Regions from separate parts of the Gemmobacter denitrificans genome, predicted to be linked through region 2. Evidence: riboswitches for the same ligand, from Rfam matches in the RefSeq annotation. Region 2 holds a riboswitch; the other holds the start of a gene.
What was found. Region 2 has a riboswitch for cobalamin ahead of V6590_RS07530 (aromatic ring-hydroxylating oxygenase subunit alpha). Riboswitches for the same ligand answer to the same signal wherever they lie in the genome.

Region 1 (11,207 bases), on a different contig from region 2:
TGGAGGTAGTTTACCGGACCAAGAGTTGCCGATCCATAATTAACATAACTTTGCATCTTGATTTCTGCTGTCTTTTAGACTTGGGTTTTATTTGGTCGGCTTTAGGCAGTGTTGACAAAACGGATTCCCCTCCGCGGTCGGCTGTGATTCAAGATCATCTCTACGTGGGAGGTGACCTTGGCACGAAACCTGATGTCGGACGACGAATGGGCATTCTTTGAGGGCTTCATCCGGGCAGTCCGTCATTCGATCGGTCGCAAGCCTGCGGACCATCGTCTTGTTCTGAAAGGCATTTTGAGCTGCTGCCGGTTTCGTGGACAGCGGGTTAAGCTAGTAAAGCGCGGGCCTCGAACTCCATGGGCCTGAGGTAGCCCAGTTTCGAGTGCCGTCTGCGCGGGTTGTAGAAGCGTTCGATGTAGTCGAAGGCATCGGCACGGGCTTCGTCGCGGGTGTTGTAACGTCGACACGCAGATCATTTGGGAGCGCTGCATCGCTTTCAACCTACCCGAATTGAGCCCTTGCCAACGCATGGCCCAGCATGACGCCCAATGCCCGCCAGCGGCAGATGGGGCGCGCAAGAGTTCCAAACTGTACCCCATGACAGCCGAAGCAAAACTGAACTTACAGCGCTCGCGAGTCGCATCTCACTGCAAGCAGGCGCTTATTATTTGCGGGTATTTTGGCGGGTAAGTCAAAAACATCAGAAAAATATCCAATGCATTCAAAGGTCAATGGTGGAGCAGAGGGGGATCGAACCCCTGACCTCGTCATTGCGAACGACGCGCTCTCCCAACTGAGCTACTGCCCCGCGACCTGCGCGATTTCTGGAGAATCGCCACAGGATTGTCAAGCCGCCACGCGGCCCTACCAGCCCTGCCCCACGGGACGGAATTCATGCAGGAAAGAGGCCATCATCGGCACCAACTGGTTGCGCCCCGGGCCGGCCAGAATGATGACCAGCCGTGACCCCTGCACGCCCTCCGGCCAATCCGGCAATTGGCGCGGCGGGCTTAGGATATGCTGCACCACATGAAAGACTGTCGGGCGACCCGGCCATTCGGCCAGTTCCACCAAACCCTTCACCCGCAGCAGATCCGGCCCGTAGGTCGCCTGCAGCGCCGACAGGGCCATATCCATCACCGCCGCTTCGACCGGCTGATCTGCCATGAAGCAAAAGGCCGTGATACCCCCGCCATGGTGGTTGGGGCTGTGGTGATGGCCGCTATGGTCGGCGCGGGCGGCAAAGCGCAGCCATTCCGCCACCACCGGCGGCTTGCCGGCCAGATCATAGGCCGCAATCGAAAACAGCCGCTCGGCTGCCATGTCGGGGGCGGCCAGAACCTCGGCATTTGGGGCCAGGCCTTGCAACCGCGCGATCACCGGGGCCGGGTCGGCCAGATCGGTCTTGCTGACCACCAGCAGATCGGCCACTGCCACCTGCCGCCGCGCCTCTTCCTGCCGGTCCAGCACCTCCAGCGCGGTGGCGGCATCGACCACCGTCACCACACCGTTCAGCACGAAATTCTCCAGCATGATGTCATTGGTCATGAAGGTCTGCAGCACCGGAGCCGGGTCGGCAAGACCGGTGGTTTCGATCACCACGCGGCTGAATTTGGGGCCCTTGCCGCTGTCGGCCTCATCCTTCAGCCGCAGCAGCGTCAGCCGGACATCGCCCGAAACAGTGCAGCAGATACAGCCGGTGGAACTGGCGAAAGCGCGATCCCCAATGCCTTCGATCAATCCGCCATCCACATCGACCGCACCGAATTCATTCACGATCACCGCCGTATCGCCGAAGCCGGGTTCGGTCATCAACCGGTTCAGCAAGGTGGTCTTCCCCGCGCCCAGAAAGCCGGTCAGAATGGTGACAGGGATGCGCAGGGTCATGGCAGGTCTCCTTTGCGGTCCGGCTTATGCGGGCCTGTGGCAGGACGCAAGATCACCGTGCCAGCGCGAGCAGGCCCGGCACGTCCAGATGCGCCTCCATGTGATCGGCAAGGGCGTCCAACGTCGCCTCAACCGTGGCCGAATGCGAAAGGCCCGATGACACCGCGCCAAGCCCCCGCAGAAAGGCCGCCCGAAAATCATCGGCGCGAAACAGACCGTGCAGGTAACTTCCGGTGATCCGCCCATCCCCCGACACGGCGCCCTCCGGTGCTCCATCGACAAAGGCAAAGGGCCGCGCCCGGCCCGGGCCATCGCTGCGCCCGATATGGATCTCATAGCCTTCGACCGGCAGGCCGCTGGCCGCATGCACCGCGCGGGTGCGGGTCAGACGCTTGTCAGGGGTCATGGTCGTGTCGATTTCCAGCAGGCCCAGCCCCGCCGTCTCGCCCGCCGGGCCTTCGATCCCCTCGGGGTCACGCACGACGCGGCCCAGCATCTGATAGCCCCCACAAATCCCCAGAACATGCCCGCCGCGCCGCACATGGGCGGCAAGGTCGATATCCCAGCCCTGTGCCCGCAGATAGGCCAGATCGCCTCGGGTAGACTTGCTGCCCGGAATGACCACCAGATCGGTATCGCCCGGAATGGCTTGCCCCGCAGCCACCATGGTCAGTGCGACGCCCGGCTCTTGTGCCAAAGGGTCCAGATCATCAAAATTCGCGATGCGTGACAGGACCAGCGCCGCCACCTTGAACGCGCCCGACCCGCCCCCGCGCGGCAGATCCAGCGCATCCTCGGCCGGAAGCTTTGCAGCATCTGCAAAGAAGGGCAGCACCCCGAACCCGCGCCATACCGTGCGTTCCGCAATCAGCCGATAGCCGTCATCAAACAGGCGAACATCGCCGCGGAACTTGTTGATCAGAAAACCGGAAATCATCGCAGCATCATCCGGGTCAAGCACCGCCTGGGTGCCAATCATCTGCGCAATGACCCCGCCGCGATCGATATCGCCGGCCAATACAACCGGCACATCCGCCGCCCGGGCAAATCCCATATTGGCAATGTCGCCCGCCCGCAGATTGACCTCGGCCGGGCTGCCTGCCCCTTCCACGATCACCAGATCATGCGCCGCACGCAGGCGCGCAAAGCTTTCCAGCACTGCGCCCATAAGCTGCGGCTTCAGCGCCGCATAATCGCGCGCCTTCACCGTGGCAATGCGCCGCCCCTGCACCACCACCTGCGCGCCGACCTCGCTTTCGGGTTTCAGCAGGACCGGGTTCATATCGGTGATCGGATCAAGCCCAGATGCCAAGGCCTGCAGCGCCTGCGCGCGCCCGATCTCGCCACCATCTGCGGTAACGGCGGCATTGTTCGACATGTTCTGCGGCTTGAACGGCGCGACAGTCAGCCCCCGCCGACGCGCGGCCCGGCACAGCCCGGCCACCAGCAAGGATTTGCCGACATTGGACCCGGCCCCCTGGATCATCAGCGCAGGCATGGCAGAAATCCTTGCGGGATCAGGGGGCGCTGCCCCCTCCGCCCTGCGGGCCGGTTTCCCGGGGGAAACGCGGCGCCTTTACCTTGGGCGGTCAACAGGATCCCTCCCTGTACCGCAACCTGACCCAGCCTGGATTCGGTCAACACCACGTGCCCTTCATCTTGGTCCAAATATCCCGGTAGAGTCGTGCGCCAGCACGCCGGGGGCAGAGCCCCCATCCTTGCGATGCGTCAGAACTCGACGCCCTTCTGTCCCTTGATCCCCGACCGAAACGGATGCTTCACCAATGCCATCTCGGTCACCAGATCAGCAATCTCGATCAGTTCTTCCTTCGCGTTGCGGCCCGTCAGGCAGACATGGGTCATCGGCGGTTTCTCGTCACGCAGAAAGGCAACCACCTCGTCCACCGCCAGATAATCGTAGCGCAGGGCGATGTTGATCTCGTCCAGCAGCACGAAACGGATGTCCGGGTCGCGGATCAGTTCCTTGGCCTTTTCCCAACCCTTCCGGGCCGCCGCAATGTCACGCGCCTTGTCCTGAGTTTCCCAGGTGAAGCCTTCGCCCATGGCATGGAATTGGCAAAGGTCACCGAAGTTTCCTTCGATCAGCCGACGTTCGCCGGTATCCCAGGCCCCCTTGATGAATTGCACGACCGCGCAGGGCATGCCATGGGCAATGCATCGCAGGATCATGCCAAAGCCCGAGGACGACTTGCCCTTGCCCGCACCGGTATGAACGATGACAAGACCCTTTTCGCCTTCCTTGGTGGCCATGATCTTGTCGCGGGCGGCCTTTTTCTTGGCCATCTTGGCGGCATGGCGGGCAAGATCATCCTGCGGGGTGCTTTGGGCTGCGGCGTCGTCGGTCATGGGCATCTCCTCTGACCTGCAGGTCTAACCGATTGCCGCAGGGCCGGAAAGCCCGGCTCCGACCTTTGCCGCAGCGGGGGCGGCGTCGCGCCGATTGCGGCGGCGGATGTCGCCCTTGCCCCTGCAGACGCCGCGCCTGTTCTTGACTCGCAAGGCCAATCTGTCACAAGGCGGTCATGCTGGTTCCTGCCCTGTGGCAGGCGAAGAAGGAATGCGTCCCCCCATCCGGGGCAAGCGCAGCCGCCCCCGCGACCGTGACCGGAGAGGCCCCATGCCACTGGCGTACAGCCGGGAAGGCCGGGACCGGGGGGAAACCCGCTCCGCAAGCCGGGAGACCTGCCAGCAGCAATGAAGTGACGGGCGGACGGGGTGTTTCCGCTGCGCGACCGGGGCCTTTGCCCCTGCCGTGCCATGCCCCTGCCCGATGGGAGAAGACGCATGGCACAGGCCCTGCTGCATGTCTGCACCACCTGCCGCCGCGAGGGGGCCGCGCCCCCTGATGGCCCGCGCCCGGGCGCGCAGCTGCTTGCCGCGCTCCTGGCCGAACCGCTCCCCGAGGGGGTGGCAATCCTGCCGGTCGAATGTCTCTCAGCCTGCAGCAATGGCTGTGCCGTCGCTTTGTCCGCCCCGGACAAATGGACCTATGTCTATGGCCGAATGGACCCCGAAACCCATGCTGCGGCCATTCTGCAAGGGGCGGCGGCCTATGCCGCCACGGCCGACGGGCTTGTGCCCTGGCGCGAGCGGCCCGAAATCTTCCGCAAGCAGAGCCTTGCGCGCATCCCGCCCCTGCCCGCCCTTGACCCCATTCCCGCCCTGAAGGACGCCGCCGAATGACTGACCTGACCAAGATCCCCGTCACCGTAATCACCGGCTTTCTGGGCGCGGGCAAGACGACGCTGATCCGCCATCTGATGCAGAACCCGCAGGGCAAGCGTCTGGCCGTGCTGGTGAACGAATTCGGCACCGTGGGGGTGGATGGCGATATCCTGAAATCCTGCGCCGATGAAAACTGCCCGGTGGAAAACATCGTCGAACTGGCCAATGGCTGCATCTGCTGCACCGTGGCCGATGATTTCATCCCCACGATCGAGGCCCTGATGGCCCTGCCGCTGCGCCCCGATCACATCCTGATCGAAACCTCGGGTCTGGCCCTGCCCAAGCCCTTGCTCAAGGCCTTTGACTGGCCGGCGATCCGGTCGAAGATCACGGTTGATGGTGTCGTGGCCCTGGCCGATGCCGAGGCCGTGGCGGCAGGTCGCTTTGCCCCCGATGTGGCAGCGGTGGATGCGCAGCGCGCCGCCGATGACAGCCTGGATCACGAAACCCCGCTGTCCGAAGTGTTCGAGGATCAGATCGCCTGCGCCGATGTGGTGCTGCTGTCCAAGGCCGATCTGGCCGGGGAGGCCGGTCTGGCCGCCGCCCGCGCGGTGATCGAGGCCGAGGCCCCGCGCAAGCTGCCGATCCTGCCGATGACCGAAGGGGTGATCGACCCGCGCGTCATTCTGGGTCTGAACGCCGCAGCCGAAGATGATCTGGCCGCCCGCCCCAGCCATCATGACGGCCATGACGATCACGAACATGACGACTTCGATACCGTCGTGATCGATCTGCCCGAAGTGGCCGATCCCGACCGGCTGCAAGAGGCCATCCGCCGTCTGGCCCGCGAACAGGATATCCTGCGCGTGAAGGGCTATGTCGCGGTCGTGGGCAAGCCGATGCGGATGCTGGTGCAGGCCGTGGGCGAACGCGTCCGCGCGCAATATGACCGGCCCTGGGGCGATACGCCGCGCGCCACCCGGCTGGTGGTCATTGCCGAACATGATCATGTGAACGAAACGGCGATCCGCGCCGTGCTGGAGGGCTGATCCTTGCACGTCACCTTCCGCGAAAGCCACGGGCTTGAGGAAAGCGAGACCCCCTATGATCCGGGCCAGACACCTGCGGATCTGGTGGTTCTGTCGTTTTCCGACAGCGATCTTGGCGCTTTCGCGGCGGGGTGGCATCGGGCGGCGGGGCGTCTGCCTTCGCTGCGGCTGTGCAATCTGGTGGCGCTGAAACATCCGGTGTCGGTCGATACCTATGTCGAAAACACCCTGCCCGGCGCCAAGGGCATCCTGATCCGGCTGATCGGTGGCGAAAGCTATTGGTCCTATGGCGTGATGCAGCTGCAGGATCTGTGCCGCCGCAAGGGCATCGCCTTGGCCATTCTGCCGGCTGACGGTCGCCCGGATGCGCGGCTGGATGAACTTTCCACCCTGCCGGTGGGCACATTGCGGCGGCTGGCGGCGCTGTGCGATGCCGGGGGGGCGGTGGCGGCGCAGGCGGCACTGGCGCAACTCGCGCTGGCTGCCGGGCTGTATGCCCCGCCGGTGATGGGCGACAAGACGGTGCCCGATTGCGGCTGGTACGATCCCGCGCAGGGTGTGGTGCCGGGGCCAGAGGGCGAAGGCCCCTTGTTGGTGGTGACCTTCTACCGCAGCTATCTGACCGCCGCCGATCTGGAACCCATCGATGCGCTGATCCATCAGGCCCGGGCGCGCGGCCTGCGGGCCTATGGCTTGTTCGCGCCGTCGCTGAAAGGGCCTGCCGCGGCCTGGGTGGCCGAAGCCCTGCGCCTTGCCGCCCCCATGGCCATCGTCAATGCCACCGCCTTTTCGGCCCGGACCGATGCCGGGCCTTCGCCGCTGGATGCCGCCGACTGCCCGGTCTGGCAGGTGGCCCTGTCCACCGCGCGGCGCAAGGAATGGCAGGGGGCTGAACGCGGCCTGTCGCCCGCCGATCTGGCGATGCATGTGGTTCTGCCCGAGGTGGATGGCCGCCTGTTTGCCGGTGTCGTCAGCTTCAAGCAGCCCAGTGCCCGCGATCCCGACCTGCAGTTTTCGCGCTTTGCCCATCGTGCCGATCCTGCCCGCATTGCTGCGGTGATCGACCGGGTCATGGCGCGCTATCATCTGGGCCAGACAGCCCCGGCGGATCGGCGTCTGGCGCTGGTGCTGTCCACCTATCCGGGCAAGGATTACAATCTGGCCCATGCCGTCGGACTGGATGCCCTGGCCTCCTCCGAGGCAATCCTGACCCGACTGGCTGCCGAAGGCCACGCGACCGAACCCGGCGATGGCCTTGGCCGGGCGCTGGAAACGGCACGGCTGGGCTGGCCGCTTGACGCCTACGCATCAGCACTGGCCCGCCTGCCCGAAGATTTGCAAGCCCGGCTGCACGCGGCTTGGGGCGCGCCAGAGGATGACCCGGATTGCCGGGATGGGGCAATGACCTTTCGCGCGCTGTGGCGGGGATCGGCGCTGGTCGCGCTGCAGCCCGAACGGGGCGAAGTGGCCAGCCGGGACGGCGATTATCACGATCTGGCCCGGGTGCCGCGCCATGCCTATGTAGCCTTCTATCTCTGGCTTCGGGCGCAGGGCCTGCAGGCGCTGGTCCATATTGGCGCGCATGGCACGCTGGAATGGCTGCCAGGCAAGGCGGTTGCCCTGTCCGGCCAGTGCTGGCCCGAGGCGCTGATCGGTGCGCTGCCGGTGATCTATCCTTTCATCGTCAATGATCCAGGCGAAGCCGCGCAGGCCAAACGGCGCATTTCGGCCCTGACTCTGGGCCATTTGCCGCCGCCCATGGTCGCCTCGGCCTTGCCCGATGGCCTGCTGCGTCTGGAACGGCTGCTGGACGAATATTCAACCGCCGACGGGCTTGACCCGGCCCGGCGCGACCGGCTGATTGCCGCTGTCCGGCTGGAAGCACAGGCGGCGGGGGTCGAAGAGGATCTGGGTCTTGGCCCCGATGCCTCGCCCGCCGAGGCGATCACCCGGATCGACCGTTTCGTCTGCGACATCAAGGAAAGCCAATATGGCGCGGGCCTGCATGTCTTTGGTCAGGGCACCGGCGAGATGGAAGGGCTGCTGGCCGCGCTCAATGCCCGCCATGTGCCCCCCGGCCCCTCGGGGTCGCCCTATCGGGGGCGCAGCGATGTGCTGCCCACCGGGCGCAATCTTTACGCCGTCGATCCCCGTGCCGTGCCCAGCCGTGCGGCCTTTGCCCAAGGGGTGAAGCTCGCCGAAGAATTGCTGCGCCGCCATCTGCAGGAACAGGGGGATTACCCCAGGTCACTGGTGATCGACCTCTGGGGCAGCGCCACCATGCGCACCGCAGGCGAGGAATTCGGCATGGCGCTGCATCTGGCCGGGCTTGCCCCCCGCTGGGATGCGGGCAGCGAAAGGGTCAGCGGGTTTGACATCACGCCGCTTGCCCTGCTGCGCCGCCCGCGCATCGATGTCACGCTGCGGGTGTCAGGCCTGTTCCGCGATGTCTTTCCCGGCCTTGCGCAATTGTTCGAGGCCGCCACGCAGGCATTGGCCAACCGCGACGAGGCGCCGGAAGACAACCCCTATCTGGCGCGCAGCCCCCGCGTCTTTGGCCCCGGGCCCGGCCAATACGGGCTGGGCATGACCGAGGCGCTGGAAGATTACAGCCCCGAAGGCCGCGCCGCTGCGGGCGAGGCCTGGCTGCGGGGATCGGAATGGGCGATTGATGCGCAGGGCACGGCCCGCCCCGCCCGCGCGGCGCTGGAAGCGCGGGTCCGCGCGGCCGACGGCTTTGCCCATGTGCAGGATCTGGCCGAAAGCGATGTGCTGCTGGCTTCGGATTATGCCGCGCATGAGGGCGGTTTTGCGGCAGCGGTCGCCCATCTGGGTGGCTCTGCCACCCTGTACCATCTGGACAGCACCAACCCCGCCGCACCGCGCGCGCGTCTTCTGGGCGAGGAAATCGCCCGGGTGATCCGCGCCCGCGCCGCCAACCCCGACTGGGCCACCGCGCTGATGCGCCACGGCTTTCGCGGCGGGGCCGAAATTGCCGCGACGCTGGATCATCTGGCCGCCTTCGCCCATCTGACCCGCGCCGTGCCTGCCCATCTGATCGATCTCTATCACGAGGCGACCTTGGGCCGCGATGATCTGGTGGCTTTTCTAGAGGCCGAGAACCCGCAGGCGCTGGCCGCCCTGCGTGCCCGCTTCCACGCGCTGCACGAGGCCGGGCTCTGGGTCACCCGCCGCAATTCGATTGCAGCCATGATGGAGGTGGGCGCATGAGCGGCACACGCGCCGGGGGGCTGTCTGCCCCCCGCCCCCCCCAAGGATATCTGGAGCAGGATAAAGCAGCACCGGTCATTCAGGGCTGGTGCCCGGGCGCGTTGCGTCCCATGGCTTCGGGCGATGGTTGGGTCGTGCGGGTGCGACCCAGGCTTGGGCGGCTGACCCCTGCACAGGCAGCCGGGATTGCCGAATTGGCACAGGCCCATGGCAACGGCCTGATCGATCTGTCGGCCCGCGCGAATGTACAGCTGCGCGGCGTGACAGAGGCCAGCCATGCGCCGCTGATTGCCGGGCTGCGGGCGCTTGGGCTGATTGATGACAGCGTGGCGCAGGAAACCCGGCGCAATATCGTGGTGCAGCCCTTTCATGGCGCATCTGATCCGACCTTGGCGATTGCCGCCGATCTGGCGGCCTTGCTGGCAGCGGATGATGCGCCCGACCTGCCGGCCAAGTTCGGCTTTGCCGTGGATTGCGGTGCGGCACCAGTGCTGACAGCCACGGCAAGCGACATCCGGATCGAGGTGCATGACGGCAAGGTGTGGCTGCGCCCGGATGGGTCATCGCGGGCGAAGGCAATCAGCGCGGACACCGCAGCGGACGAAGCGATTGCTTTGGCCCGCTGGTTCTTGCGGATGGGCGGCGTGACCGGCGGCCGGGGGCGCATGGCTGCCCTGATCGCGCGCGGAATAACACCCGAGGCGTTTGACACCCCGCTGCCCGAAGCGCAGTTCGCGGCCCGCCCGGGCCTCTGCCCAACAGGCGCGATGATCGGATTCGACTTTGGTCAGATGCAGGCCGCCACCCTTGCTGCGCTGGCGCAGCTGGGGGCGCTGCGGGTGACTCCCTGGCGGATGCTCGTGCTGGAAGGCGCGCAGAACCTGCCTGCCCTGCCCGGTGTGATCACGGATCCCGCTGACCCGATGCTGAAGGTGATCGCCTGCACCGGTGCACCCGGTTGCCTGCAGGCGCTGCACCCCACGCGAAGCCTTGCCCGCGCATTGGCCCCCCATGTGCCTGACCTGCTGCATGTGTCAGGCTGCGCCAAGGCCTGCGCCCATCCCGGCCCCGCCCCGCTGACCCTGATCGCCACCGCGCAGGGCTATGCCCTGCATCATGCGGACCAGATCACCCATCATACCGCCGACGAGTTGCTCGCCCGGCCCGAACTTCTGACCCGGTAAACATGCCCCATATGTACGAAACCGATGGTGCCACCATCTATGTGAACTCTTTCGCCACCATCCGGGCCGAGGCCGAACTGGCACGCTTCACGCCCGAGGAAGAGGTGGTGGTGGTGCGCATGATCCATGCGGTCGGCATGGTGGGGCTGGAACGCCATGTCCGCTTTACCCCCGGCATGGCGATTGCCGCCCGCGCCGCACTGGAAGCGGGCGCGCCGATCCTGTGCGACGCCCGGATGGTCAGCGAAGGCATCACCCGCCCGCGCCTGCCCGCCAACAATCAGGTGATCTGCACGCTGCACGATCCTTCGGTGCCAGAACTGGCGCGACAGTTGGGTAATACCCGCTCCGCCGCCGCGGTGGAATTGTGGCGTCCGCATCTGGCGGGCAGCATTGTCGCCATCGGCAATGCGCCCACCGCGCTGTTCCATCTGCTGAACATGCTGGAAGACCCGGCCTGCCCGCGCCCCGCCGCCATCATCGGCTGCCCCGTGGGCTTTATCGGGGCGGCAGAAAGCAAGGCCGCGCTGATGCAGGATGCCCCCTGCCCGGCAGTCATCGTCGAGGGGCGGCTGGGCGGCAGCGCCATCACCGTGGCGGCGGTGAACGCGCTTGCCAGCCGGAAGGAGTGACCATGGCCCGCATTCTCTGCGCAGGGCTCGGCCCCGGC
Region 2 (11,207 bases):
GCTGATCAGGCCCCGGACGGGGGATGCACGCGACCCTGTTCATGGGTGCCGAAATAGGTGCCGTAATTGCCCATCCGCGATTCCTCGGCCAGACGCTGCAACATGGATCGCAACGCAGGGTCAGTGACATCGGCCATATCCTGCGGCGAAAGATCGACAAAAGCCCCCTTGGCCGGGCGACCAGCCCGTGCCGGGCAGCGCAGGGCGATATGCTGGGTGCCAAGGCGCGCATCCTCATACACCGCATAAACCGAACCGGGCTCGGCCTCGACCCCCAGTTCGGCAAACAGCCGGATCAGCTTCGCCTGCACCCCATCGCGACCCACCCGCGCCATCGGCACCGAAAGCCCGCCTCGCCCGTCATCAACCAGCAACACAGCATCCCCCACCTGAACAATGGCCGAGACCACGACATCCGGCCCGGCTGGCATCTGGCTCGCAATGGCGGCCGGGGTTACATAGGCCCCCCGATAGTACCCTAGGCCGGGATGGGCGCTGGATTCGAATGCGGCGATCCGGCCCAGCAGGATGGTGTGATCCCCTGCCGGGATCACCTGTTCCATCTGGCAATCGAACCATGCGCAGACCCCTGCAATCAGGGGCGATCCCGTTGGCCCTTGCCGCCAATAGACGTCGGCAAACCGATCCTCTGCCGCGCGGGCGAAAGTTGCCGAAATCTCTTTTTGTGCTTCGGCCAGAATGTTCACCGCAAATGCAGGGGCCGCGCAGAACTGCGCCAGATTGGCCGAACGGTTGGCAATCGACACCAGCAAAAGCGGCGGGTCGAGCGAGACAGAAGAAAAGGAATTTGCAGTAAAGCCCAGCGGCTTACCCTGAACATCCAGCGTGGTGACGACGGTAACCCCCGTCATGAAGCAGCCAAAGGCATCGCGCAATGCGCGCGGATCAAGGATTTGGGTCATGCCGGGGTCTCCTCGGATGCCAGCCAGCGCTGCAAATGTGTGGTCACCGCCTCGGGGGCAGTGAGGTTGACCATATGGCGATGCCCGGGGATCACCACAGCACGTCCATCGGGTGCCATGTCCGCCATGGCGCGGGTCATTTCCGGCGTGGAATTTGCATCGCCATCCCCCGTCAGCACCAGCAATGGACAGCGCAGCGTGCCAAACCTGTCGGCATAGACCGCATCGCCTTCCGCAAAAGCACGATAAGCGGCGGCATAACCCACCGGCGAGACGTCACGAAGCCATGCAGCCACCTGATCGCGCAAGGCCGCCTGTCCTGCATCGAACCAGCGTGCCAGCGTGGCTTCGATCCCGCCCGCCCCTGCTGCAATCTCGGCAGCACGGGCGATCACGGCGGCACGGGCCGCCTCGCTGCGCCGAAAAACTCCATTCAGCAGGGCGACACGGCGAACAAGATCGGGCCATTCCACCGCCAAACCTGCCGCGATCAGCGCCCCCATCGAATGCCCGGCCACCGCAACCGGGCCAAGATCCAGGGCGGCGATCACCTGCGCAGCCCAAGCTACATAATCCGGCAGCCGTGGATCACCCGGCAACAGACTGCTGCCACCATGGCCCGGCATATCCACCGCGATCACGCGATGTCGGGCCGACAGCGCCGCCATCTGCGGCCCCCAGGCTTCGGCCCGCAGGCCAACCCCATGGATCAGCAGCAGGGGCGGGCCTGCCCCGGCCTCCAGCACCCGCGCGGACGCGCCATCAGACAGCGGCAGGATTCGTGACATCATGGCCCAGATCCTTCAGATCCTGATAGCGGTCGCCAATGCGGTGATGCGGGCGCCCTGCTGTCGCGGCCCCCAGTGCCACCACAATCTCATCTGCCCCGGGTGCATCGGGGATCGAGAAATGCACGGTCTGATAATGCGACCGGCGCCCCTCATCATGTTTGTCCATCAGGGGGATCATGACCGGCGTATTGGCGGGGCCGCGCACATTGGTGAAGGCGAGATAGGTCTTTGCCCCCAAGGCCTGCCGGTAATGATTGCCAAAGCGCAGGGTGTGGATCAGCGCATTGGCATGTTCCAACTCGCCATTCAGACCCACCACCGCGGCTTTCCCATAGGCTTCGACAGAGTCGGGTCCGCCTGCGGCTTCCAGGATCATCGCAGTCAGCAGGGCGCCAATCTCGGGCGCGACCGCATGAATTTCGGGCTTCAGGTCTTCGACAAAGCCCCGCCCGGCCCAAGGGTTCTGCAACACCACGGCAGCAGAGATCAGCTTCAGTGGTTTCGGCGCCGCGCGCCCGCCTTCGATCAACGTCGTTTCGACAGTGAGATAGGTCTTGCGAATCTGTGCCGCCATCTGCGCCTCCTGTGTGCTTTCCGTATGGTGGTATACCATCTTATGATATGTCAATATTGACTTGATTTGCCGACCGGCGCCACCTATCCTGTCTGGATGAAACCGACAGACGATATCGACCTGCGCATTGCCCATACCCCCACCACCTTGCGCGGGCTGGCGGTGGACAGGCTGCGGCAAGCAATCATCACCGGGCGGTTTTCCGGCGGCGACAGGCTGGTGGAACGCACGCTCTGCGATCAGCTGGGTGTGTCGCGCTCTGTCGTGCGCGAGGCGATCCGCTATCTGGAGGCCGAGGGGCTGGTGGAATTGCAGGGCCGCAGCGGCCCGATCGTGGCCCGGCTGGATTGGGATCAGGCACGGCAGGTCTATGACATTCGCCGTTTGCTGGAATCCGATGCCGCTGCTGCCTGCGCCCGCCTGGCGGATGCCCCGGTCAAGGCCAGACTGCAGGCGGCGCTGTCACGGCTGGAAGCTGCCTTTGCCGAAGCGGTGCCGGGCACGGTTTATGACGCGACAACAGCATTCTACCAGGTGATTTTCGAAACAGCCGGACATCATGTTGCCTGGGACATCGTGCAGCGCCTGAACAGCCGCATCTCGCGGTTGCGCGCCCTGACGCTGGCCAGCACCGACCGGCGGATTTCTGGCCCCGCGCATATGGCGCGGATATGCAGCGCGATCTGCGCCAATGATCCTGATGCCGCCGCTCACGCAGTCCGCGACCACCTGACCGAAGCTGCGACCATCGCCAAGACCCAACTGGCCGCCAAGCCCTGACTCCCCCGTCGCCAACTTGCCCGGCGGCCCCTTGATGGCCAGTCCGGCCATGGTGAACAGAGTGTCGCATTTGGACATTGCGGCATGTCGCAAATGGGGCAGCATGACGGTGTTCATGGTGCCGCCATCTGGCGGAGAATTGGGAAGCCGGTGCAAGACCGGCGCTGCCCCCGCAACGGTGACGGGAGAGCACGGCGAAGGCCACTGGGGAACCGGTCCCCGGGAAGGCGCCGGGCATGGTCGCAAGGCCGCTCCCTCAGCCCGGAAACCAGCCAGGAACGCCTGTCAAACCGCGATGAAATGCGGGGTTGCGGGTGGGGCCGGATATGGCCTCCACCTCGGGGGCCCGGTTTTGTCGCACCCATGAAACCGGACCCGTGCGGGGAGGCGCGGGCCAAGCGAGGTCGGACATGCCGAGCCAATCAGAAATCCTGGCGCAGATCAGTGCGCGCCGGAAAGACTATTCCCTGTCGCGTGAGCTGTATTGCCATGACGATGTGTTGCAGGCCGATCTGGACCATATCTGGTATCGTGAATGGTTGTTTGCAATTCCGGCCTGCGCCCTGCCCAAGCCCGGCAATTTCGTCACGCTTCAGGTGGGGGCCTATCCGGTCGTCATCACACGGGGCAACGACGGCATGATCCGCGCCTTCCACAACGTCTGCCGCCATCGTGGCCAACGGCTTTGCGCAAAGGACAGCGGGTCGTCACCCAAGCTGGTCTGCCCCTATCATCAATGGACCTATGATCTGGACGGCAAGCTGCTTTACGCCCGCGACATGCAGGACAGCTTTGATCCGGCACAGCACGGGCTTAAAAAGGTTCATTGCGTCGATCTGGCCGGGATGGTGTTCATCTGCCTTGCCGATGTGCCCCCGGCCATTGCCGATCTGGCCAAGACGGCCATGGCCTATCTGGCCCCAGCGGGCCTGAAATCCGCCAGGGTGGCGCTGCGATCCACCATCGTGGAAAAGGGCAACTGGAAACTGGTGATCGAAAACAACCGCGAATGTTATCACTGCGGTGGCTCGCATCCGTCGCTGTGCCGCACCTATTCCGACAATCCGCGCATGACGGCCATGGAAGGCCCCGATGCCGCCAGCCCGGAAATTCTGGCCCATTGGGCGCGCTGCGAAGCGGCGGGCCTGCCCTCGCGCTTTGTCAACCATCCCAGGATGCAATGGCGGCTGGCGCGCATCCCGCTGCTGAACAATGCCGAAAGCTATACCCTGTCTGGCAAGGCAGCGGTGAAGGGCAAACGCATGGGCCAGATGCCCTTCAACGATGCGGGCAGTTTGCTGTTCTTCCACTATCCAAACACCTGGAACCACTTCCTTGCCGATCATGCCATCGTCTTCCGCGTGCTGCCGATCAGCGCCACGGAAACCGAAGTGACAACCTTCTGGCTGGTGCCCGAAGACGCGCAGGACGGCGTGGATTACGATCTGGCCGATCTGACCACCGTCTGGATGAACACCAATGACGAAGACCGGCAGGTGGTCGAGGAAAACCAGAAGGGCATCCTGTCCCCCGCCTATGAACCCGGCCCCTATTCGACCATCCAGGAAGAAGGGGTGATCCAGTTCGTCGATTGGTATTGCGACACCATGTCCGAACGGCTGGCCCCCAAGCCCGCCTTGGCGGCGGAGTAAGACAGATGGGCAAGTTTCGCGCCAACTGGTCTCTGGAGCCGTGGCAGGACCGCGAGATGCTGGAATGTGCCATGGTCGTGCCGGAAAATGATGATACCGCCAGCTTCACCTTCCGCGCGCCTTCGGGCGCATGGTTCGACTATCAGCCGGGGCAGTTTGTCACGCTTGATCTGCCGGTGCCCGGCGGCAATGTGCAGCGCACCTATACGATCAGTTCCAGCCCTTCGCGGCCCTTGTCGATCACGGTAACGGTCAAGGCGCAGTCGGGCAGCATCGGCACACGCTGGATGCTGGATCATCTGAAGCCGGGGATGAAGATCAAGGCCTATGGCCCGAATGGCATCTTCAGCTTTCACCGCCATCCGGCACGGAAATACCTGTTCATCTCGGCCGGTTCCGGCATCACTCCGATGATGTCGATGACCACATGGGCCTGGGATTCAGGCGAAATGCCCGACATCGTGTTTGTTCATGCCGCGCGCCGCCCGTCCGAGATCATCTTCCGCGAAAGGCTGGAGCAATTCGCCAATCGCGTGCCCGGATTGCAGCTGCGCTTTACCGTGGAAGAGGCCGATCCCTTCCGCGTCTGGCCCGGCTACAAGGGGCGGCTGAACCAGATCATGCTGGGCCTGATGGCGCCGGATTATCTGGACCGCGAAGTGTTCTGCTGCGGGCCGGAACCCTTCATGCAGGCGGTGCGCGACATGCTGAACGCGCTTGGCTTCGACATGGCACATTACCATCAGGAAAGCTTTGGCCTTGCCGTGGCGACCGAAGCGGAAAAGCCGGTCCTGGCCGATGTGGTGCCATCCGAGGCCGGGGCCTCGATCACCTTTGCCGCCTCGGGCGTCACCAGCCCCTGCGCCGAAACCGACACCGTGCTGTCAGTGGCGAAACGGTCCGGCCTGAACATCCCCTCGGGCTGCACCTTTGGTCTTTGCGGCACCTGCAAGGTGAAGAAAACCTCAGGCGAGGTGCATATGGTGCATAACGGCGGCATTTCCGACGAAGACGTGGCAGCGGGCTATATCCTTGCCTGCTGTTCGCATCCCATGGGCGCTGTCAGCGTCGAGGTGTGATGCCCACAATCCGGGGCCCGCAAACCGCAAGGTCGGGCCCCGGCATTCACCAACATGGATGGCTTAGGGCTACCCTGCGACTTTGGTCGGATGGATGCCGGGCGACGGCGGCACTAGGCTTTGGCCATGATCCAGCGCCTTGCCCGATTGCTATGCCCTGCCCTGACCACGGGATTTGCCACGGCCTTGGCCGCGCTTGTCACCCTGACCGCCCCGGCAGGGGCCGCGCCGCTGACGCAGGACGAAATCGCGCCGATGATCGTGCCGCCCTATGCCCTGGGCCAACCGGTGAACGATCAGGGCGTCTGGCAGCTTTTGAATTCTGGCGGGGCCGAGGCCGGTTACGTCTTTGAAACCGAACCGCTGGCCCCCCTGCCTGGGTTTTCAGGGGCACCGATCAACATGCTGGTCATGCTGGATCTGGAAGGCCGCTTCATCGATGTGCGGCTGATGTCGCATAACGAGCCGATCTTTGTGTCTGGTCTGGGCGAGGCGCCGTTTCACAAGTTCATGGAACAGTATCAGGGCCTGTCGATCAACACGCCCATGGTGGTGGGGGTGCCCTACGGCGAAACCGGCGGATCAGAGATCACCTACCTGGATGGGGTGACCAAGGCGACCGCTTCGGTCCGCATCGCACATGAAAGCATCCTGGCCGCAACGCTCACAGTCGCGCGCGAAAAGATGAAGGGGTTGCATTCGGCCCCGCCCGCCCGGCCCGATCCGGCCCATGATGAGCCGCTGGATTGGCAGGCTCTGGTCGATCAGGGCATCGCCCGCAATCTGCGGCTGACCAATGCGCAGGTTGATGCGGCCTTTGCAGGCACCGTCTGGGCCGATGACGACCCAGAGGCGGCAGCCGATCCCGACGGCATCTATCTGGATCTCTGGTTGGTGGATATTGGCCCGCCTGCGATTGCCCGCGCTGTGCTGACGGGCGAAAGCTTGCGTGACCTTGATCGGTTCCTGGCTGTATCACCGCAGGATGAACCGCTTCTGGTCATCGATGCCGGGCGGCATGGTCTGGTCAGCGCGGCCTTCGTGCGCAATACCGCGCCCGATCTGCTGGGGGCGGAACAGGACGGGCTTCCGGTCGCGTTACGCGATGCTGATCTCTTGTTCGAAACCCTGCCGGGCGTGCCCGAAGGCACGGCCATGATCCTGCGCGCCGACCGCCGTCTGGGCTTTGATCCGGCACGCGACTGGAACTTGCGGGTGATTGCGGAACGCCAGCATGGCATGTTCCAGCCCGAAACCGGCAGCCATGCCTTTCTGCTGACCCATGTCACGCCCGAACGGTTCTTCCTGCGGCCCGAGGCACCGGCGGCCCCCCTGCCGCCATGGGTTGAGGCGCTGCGTAATCGCGCCGGCGACCTGATCGTTTTGTCCCTGGTCCTTGTCGCGCTGTTCCTTCTGCTTGGTCCGGGCATGAACCGTCTGGCCGGGCTGAAACTGTCCACTCCGTTGCGCCTTGTCACGACCAGAACCGGGCATCTCTATACACCGGTGCGTCTCGGTCTCTTGGCGGCCATGACCGGCTTTGTCGGATTCTGGGGGCAGGGTCAGCTGTCCATCGTCACGCCTCTGGCCACGCTGCGCACCGCGCTGGAAGGCGGCAGTTTCGCCTATCTTCTTTACGACCCCTTCTCGCTGCTGGTCTGGGTAGCGGCAGGTCTGGGGTTCTTTCTGTGGGGGCGTGGGCTGTTCTGTGGTTGGCTCTGCCCGTTCGGCGCGCTGCAGGAATTTGCCCATCATCTGGGCCGCCGTCTGCGCCTGCCCCGGTGGGAGCTGTCGGGCCGTGCAGACAGGATACTGAAATACCTCAAGTATGTTCTGCTGGCCGGGCTGGTTGCCGTGGTCTTCCTCGCCCCGGATCAGATCGACACCGTGGCGGAAATCGAACCCTTCAAGACCGCGATCACCACCCACTTTCAGCGCGAATGGATATTTGTGGCCTATGCTGCGGCATGGCTTGTGCTTGGCATGGTCACTTTCAAGGGGTTTTGTCGCTATGTCTGCCCCTTGGGTGCGCTGATGGCGATTGGCGGCTTGCTACGCGGGCGCGACTGGATCGCCCGGCGGCAGGAATGCGGCAGCCCCTGCCAGTTGTGCAAGGTACGCTGCGCCTACGGGGCCATCAAGCCCAGCGGAAAGATAGAATATTCAGAATGTTTCCAATGCCTTGATTGCGTCACGCTCCATGATGACCCGGCGCAATGCGTGCCGCTGATCCTTGCCGCCCGCGGCAAGGGCCTACGGAAAGAGGCCGCCTGATGCACCGCCGCCGCTTCCTGCAGATCATGGCCGCATCAATGTTTCTGCCCCGCCCGGCAGCAGCCAGCGAATGGCGGGGCCGGGCCTTCGGGGCCGATGTCACGCTCAGCCTGTCGGGCAAAGGCGCAGAGATGGCAGTGCGGAAATTGCCCGCGCTTCTTGCACAGATCGAAGCGGTGTTCAGCCTGTACCAGCCTTCGGAACTGACGGCGCTGAACAGCACCGGCTGTGCCCGTCCCTCAACCTGGATGGCCGAGGCGCTGGCGCTGTGCGACCGGCTGCACCACCTGACCAAAGGGGCCTTTGATCCGACGGTGCAGCCGCTCTGGCAGGCTTTGGCCGCAGGCGAAAACGCCGCATCCGCCCGAAATCTGATCGGCTGGCAGCATGTCCGTCTAGGGCCTGAGGTAACGCTGGGCCAAGGGCAGGCGTTGACGTTGAACGGCATGGCGCAGGGTTTTGCCGCCGATCTGGTGCGCAACTGGCTGGCCACGCAAGGCTTTGAACATGCGCTGGTGCAGATGGGCGAGTATGCGGCACTCGGCGGGCCGTTCCAACTTGGCATCAGCGATCCGGCGGCGGGCCTGCTGGGCCAACGCCAGCTTGCTGCGGGCCGGGCTTTGGCGGCGTCATCCCCACGGGCAACGCTGGTGGGGCGCGCGCCGCATATCCTGCACCCCAAGGGGCACACCCCGCGCTGGTCAACCGTTGCCGTCGAAGCCGACAGCGCCGCCCTGGCCGATGGGCTTTCCACCGCCTTGGTATTTCTGGACCTGCCCGAAATCACCCGGTTGCGCCAGCACCTGCCGCAGCTTGGGCCGGTGACCCTGATCGACGTTCAGGGCGACCTGCGGGTGGTGTGACCGCCGACCGCCCTCCGCGCCTATCGCTGCGGCGGCAGGAAGCTCAGCCCGTATTTTGCATAGGCGGCCTGCAGCCGACCGTCGCCCAAGGCTGCGACAACCGTATCATCCAGCGCATAGGCCAGATCCCGGTGGCTGACATGCACGGCAATACCCAGTGTCCAGCGCGACAAAGCGAAGCCGGGCAAAGGCGGTTCATGCACATTCACGCCCTGCCCCGCGCCGAATTCTAGCTGCGCCAGTGGCCCCATCGCCGCCATGGTTTCCCCCACAGCCAACGCCGCCATGCTGTCCGCCATTGTGCGATGCCGCCGGATCATCGGCCCGATTTGTCCGCCTGGAAACGACGTCAGGTAGAAATCGGCGATCGAGTCGTTTTCCACCGCCACCGTATCGAAACGAAAAAAGGCTGCCACCGGCCCGCCTTCATCGCGCCCACCTGCCGGATTGGGCACTGCATCGGGATAGGCATCCTGACGATAGGCAATGGCGATCTGCTCATCGGCATATTGGCCGGTAAACACCACCTGATCGATCAGGCAGGTGAGCGTGCTGTTATAGGGCACGCGCAGCATCACATTCGCCACCGGCTCTTTCTGCACGCCCCCGCGCCAGATATTGACCATAAGGTCCGTCTGGATGGTCTCGCCCGCCTGCACGAAACGGAATTCAGGGGTAACGCCCAGCCCTTCGGCCAGAATGCGGCCCAGTTCGATATCCACGCCTTTTGGCTCGGCTCCATCCTGCCAGCTATAGGGCGGGAAATCTTCATAGACCGCGATGGTCAAACTGCCACGATCAAGGATTTCATCCAGCGTTTCGCCGATGAATTCGCGCGGGGTATTCTGGGGGCGCTGTTCGGGGGCGATGCCTTCGCAGCGGGCAAAAACGGGCAAGGCGGCAAGGGTGGCCAGCACCCCTGCCGCCAGCGCCGTCAGAAACGGGCGCCGCTGTGTCATGATCAATGCGCCGCTGAAAGCCCGATGGTCAGCGCATCGGCGGCATGTTTCGCGCCTTCGGGCGTACCGTTCAGATGCAAGGCGGCCTGCCGGGCGGCACTGTCGGCCACCGGCGCGCCGGATGCTGTCTTGACCTGCAGGGCAATGGCTTCAAGTTCAGCCTTCAATGCCGCTTCATCCGCACCCCCGGCTGCAAGCGCATCGCGGATCTCGGTCAACCGGGTGACATGGGCATCCAGCGCACCATCTTCGGGGCGGGTTTCGATATAGGTGCGGATCGCCCAACCGGCCTTCTGGCCCAGCACTTCCTCGAAGGCCGGCATCTTGGTGGTGCCATCCTGCGTATAGCCATGGCGGAAACGCTCCACGAACCATTCATCGCCATATTCGGCCGCCTCCAAAAAGCGCAGGTCGGGGGCAAGGCCACCGGACACCACGCCAAGCCCGTGGCAACGCGCGCAGTTCTGGTTATAGCCACTGTCGCCGATCGACACGGCCTTGGCCCAGACCTCATCGCCTGCGGTTGCGGCGCGGTAGGGGTTCTCGATCAGCCATTCCTCGCCCACATCTGGCAGCGCATCGGTATTCACCGGTTGGGGTGCCACATCCCCATGACCGAAGGCCGCCGTGGCGATGAAGGCAAGCCCCAGAAGGGCCGCCGATTGGCGCAGCAAGGGTTTCATATGCGGTTCCTCCCAAATCCTGCCCTGACCATAGGCATGGGGCAAAAATCGCTCCATTCGACTTTGGTCGCGCCCGCCGCAGTGCAGCGCCGTCGCACGCTCATACCTTGGTCGCATTGCCGCAACCGGTGGCTGCGGGCAGCCTGACAGGCAGGGAGAACGCCATGAACCATCTGATCCGAACCACGGGCCTTTGTGCGGCCATGGTGCTGGCTGTTGCCTTGCCTGCAGGCGCCCAGCAGCAGAAACCCGCACTGGCCGTGCCCATGGTCTATCTGCGGCAAGAGGTGCCGCAGCCGCCTGTGCTGTCCAACCTTGATCCGATTCCAGACGATCTGGGGATTGCCGGGGCCGAAGTCGCCCTGAAGGACAACCAAAGCACGGGGGCCTTCATGGGGCAGGATTTCAGCCTGACCGTGATATCCGTGCCGCCCGACGGCGATCTGCCCGCCGCTGCGCGGGATGCCCTGGCACAGGCTCAGCTGGTGCTTCTGGATGGCGAGGCGGCGCATCTGATGGCCGTGACCGATCTGCCCGAAGCCAAGGGGGCACTGTTCTTCAACGTCGCAGCGGGGGATGAGGCCCTGCGTTCGGACGAATGCCGCGCAAACCTGCTGCACACCATTCCC

Region 1: it holds a riboswitch for cobalamin, as region 2 does, so the genes downstream of both, V6590_RS05450 (DUF1636 family protein) here and V6590_RS07530 (aromatic ring-hydroxylating oxygenase subunit alpha) in region 2, are expected to answer to the same signal.

The regions. Positions count from the first base shown of each region.
Region 1 covers NZ_JBALHR010000002.1:460,453-471,659, reverse strand. The annotation lists gene V6590_RS05485 (hypothetical protein) at 1-43, shown strand, start outside; partial or broken gene V6590_RS05480 (IS5/IS1182 family transposase) at 172-309, shown strand; partial or broken gene V6590_RS05475 (IS3 family transposase) at 326-463, opposite strand; tRNA gene V6590_RS05470 (tRNA-Ala) at 733-808, opposite strand; gene V6590_RS05465 (CobW family GTP-binding protein) at 865-1,887, opposite strand; gene V6590_RS05460 (cobyric acid synthase) at 1,940-3,385, opposite strand; gene cobO (cob(I)yrinic acid a,c-diamide adenosyltransferase) at 3,616-4,254, opposite strand; cobalamin riboswitch at 4,418-4,612, shown strand; gene V6590_RS05450 (DUF1636 family protein) at 4,693-5,091, shown strand; gene cobW (cobalamin biosynthesis protein CobW) at 5,088-6,122, shown strand; gene cobN (cobaltochelatase subunit CobN) at 6,126-9,353, shown strand; gene cobG (precorrin-3B synthase) at 9,350-10,537, shown strand; gene V6590_RS05430 (precorrin-8X methylmutase) at 10,540-11,169, shown strand; gene V6590_RS05425 (precorrin-2 C(20)-methyltransferase) at 11,172-11,207, shown strand, end outside.
Region 2 covers NZ_JBALHR010000003.1:361,939-373,145, reverse strand. The annotation lists gene V6590_RS07555 (Fur family transcriptional regulator) at 1-5, shown strand, start outside; gene V6590_RS07550 (flavin reductase family protein) at 6-923, opposite strand; gene V6590_RS07545 (alpha/beta fold hydrolase) at 920-1,714, opposite strand; gene V6590_RS07540 (amino acid synthesis family protein) at 1,686-2,288, opposite strand; gene V6590_RS07535 (GntR family transcriptional regulator) at 2,385-3,068, shown strand; cobalamin riboswitch at 3,168-3,359, shown strand; gene V6590_RS07530 (aromatic ring-hydroxylating oxygenase subunit alpha) at 3,479-4,720, shown strand; gene V6590_RS07525 (FAD-binding oxidoreductase) at 4,726-5,799, shown strand; gene V6590_RS07520 (4Fe-4S binding protein) at 5,926-8,073, shown strand; gene V6590_RS07515 (FAD:protein FMN transferase) at 8,073-8,936, shown strand; gene V6590_RS07510 (transporter substrate-binding domain-containing protein) at 8,957-9,895, opposite strand; gene pedF (cytochrome c-550 PedF) at 9,898-10,578, opposite strand; gene V6590_RS07500 (ABC transporter substrate-binding protein) at 10,743-11,207, shown strand, end outside.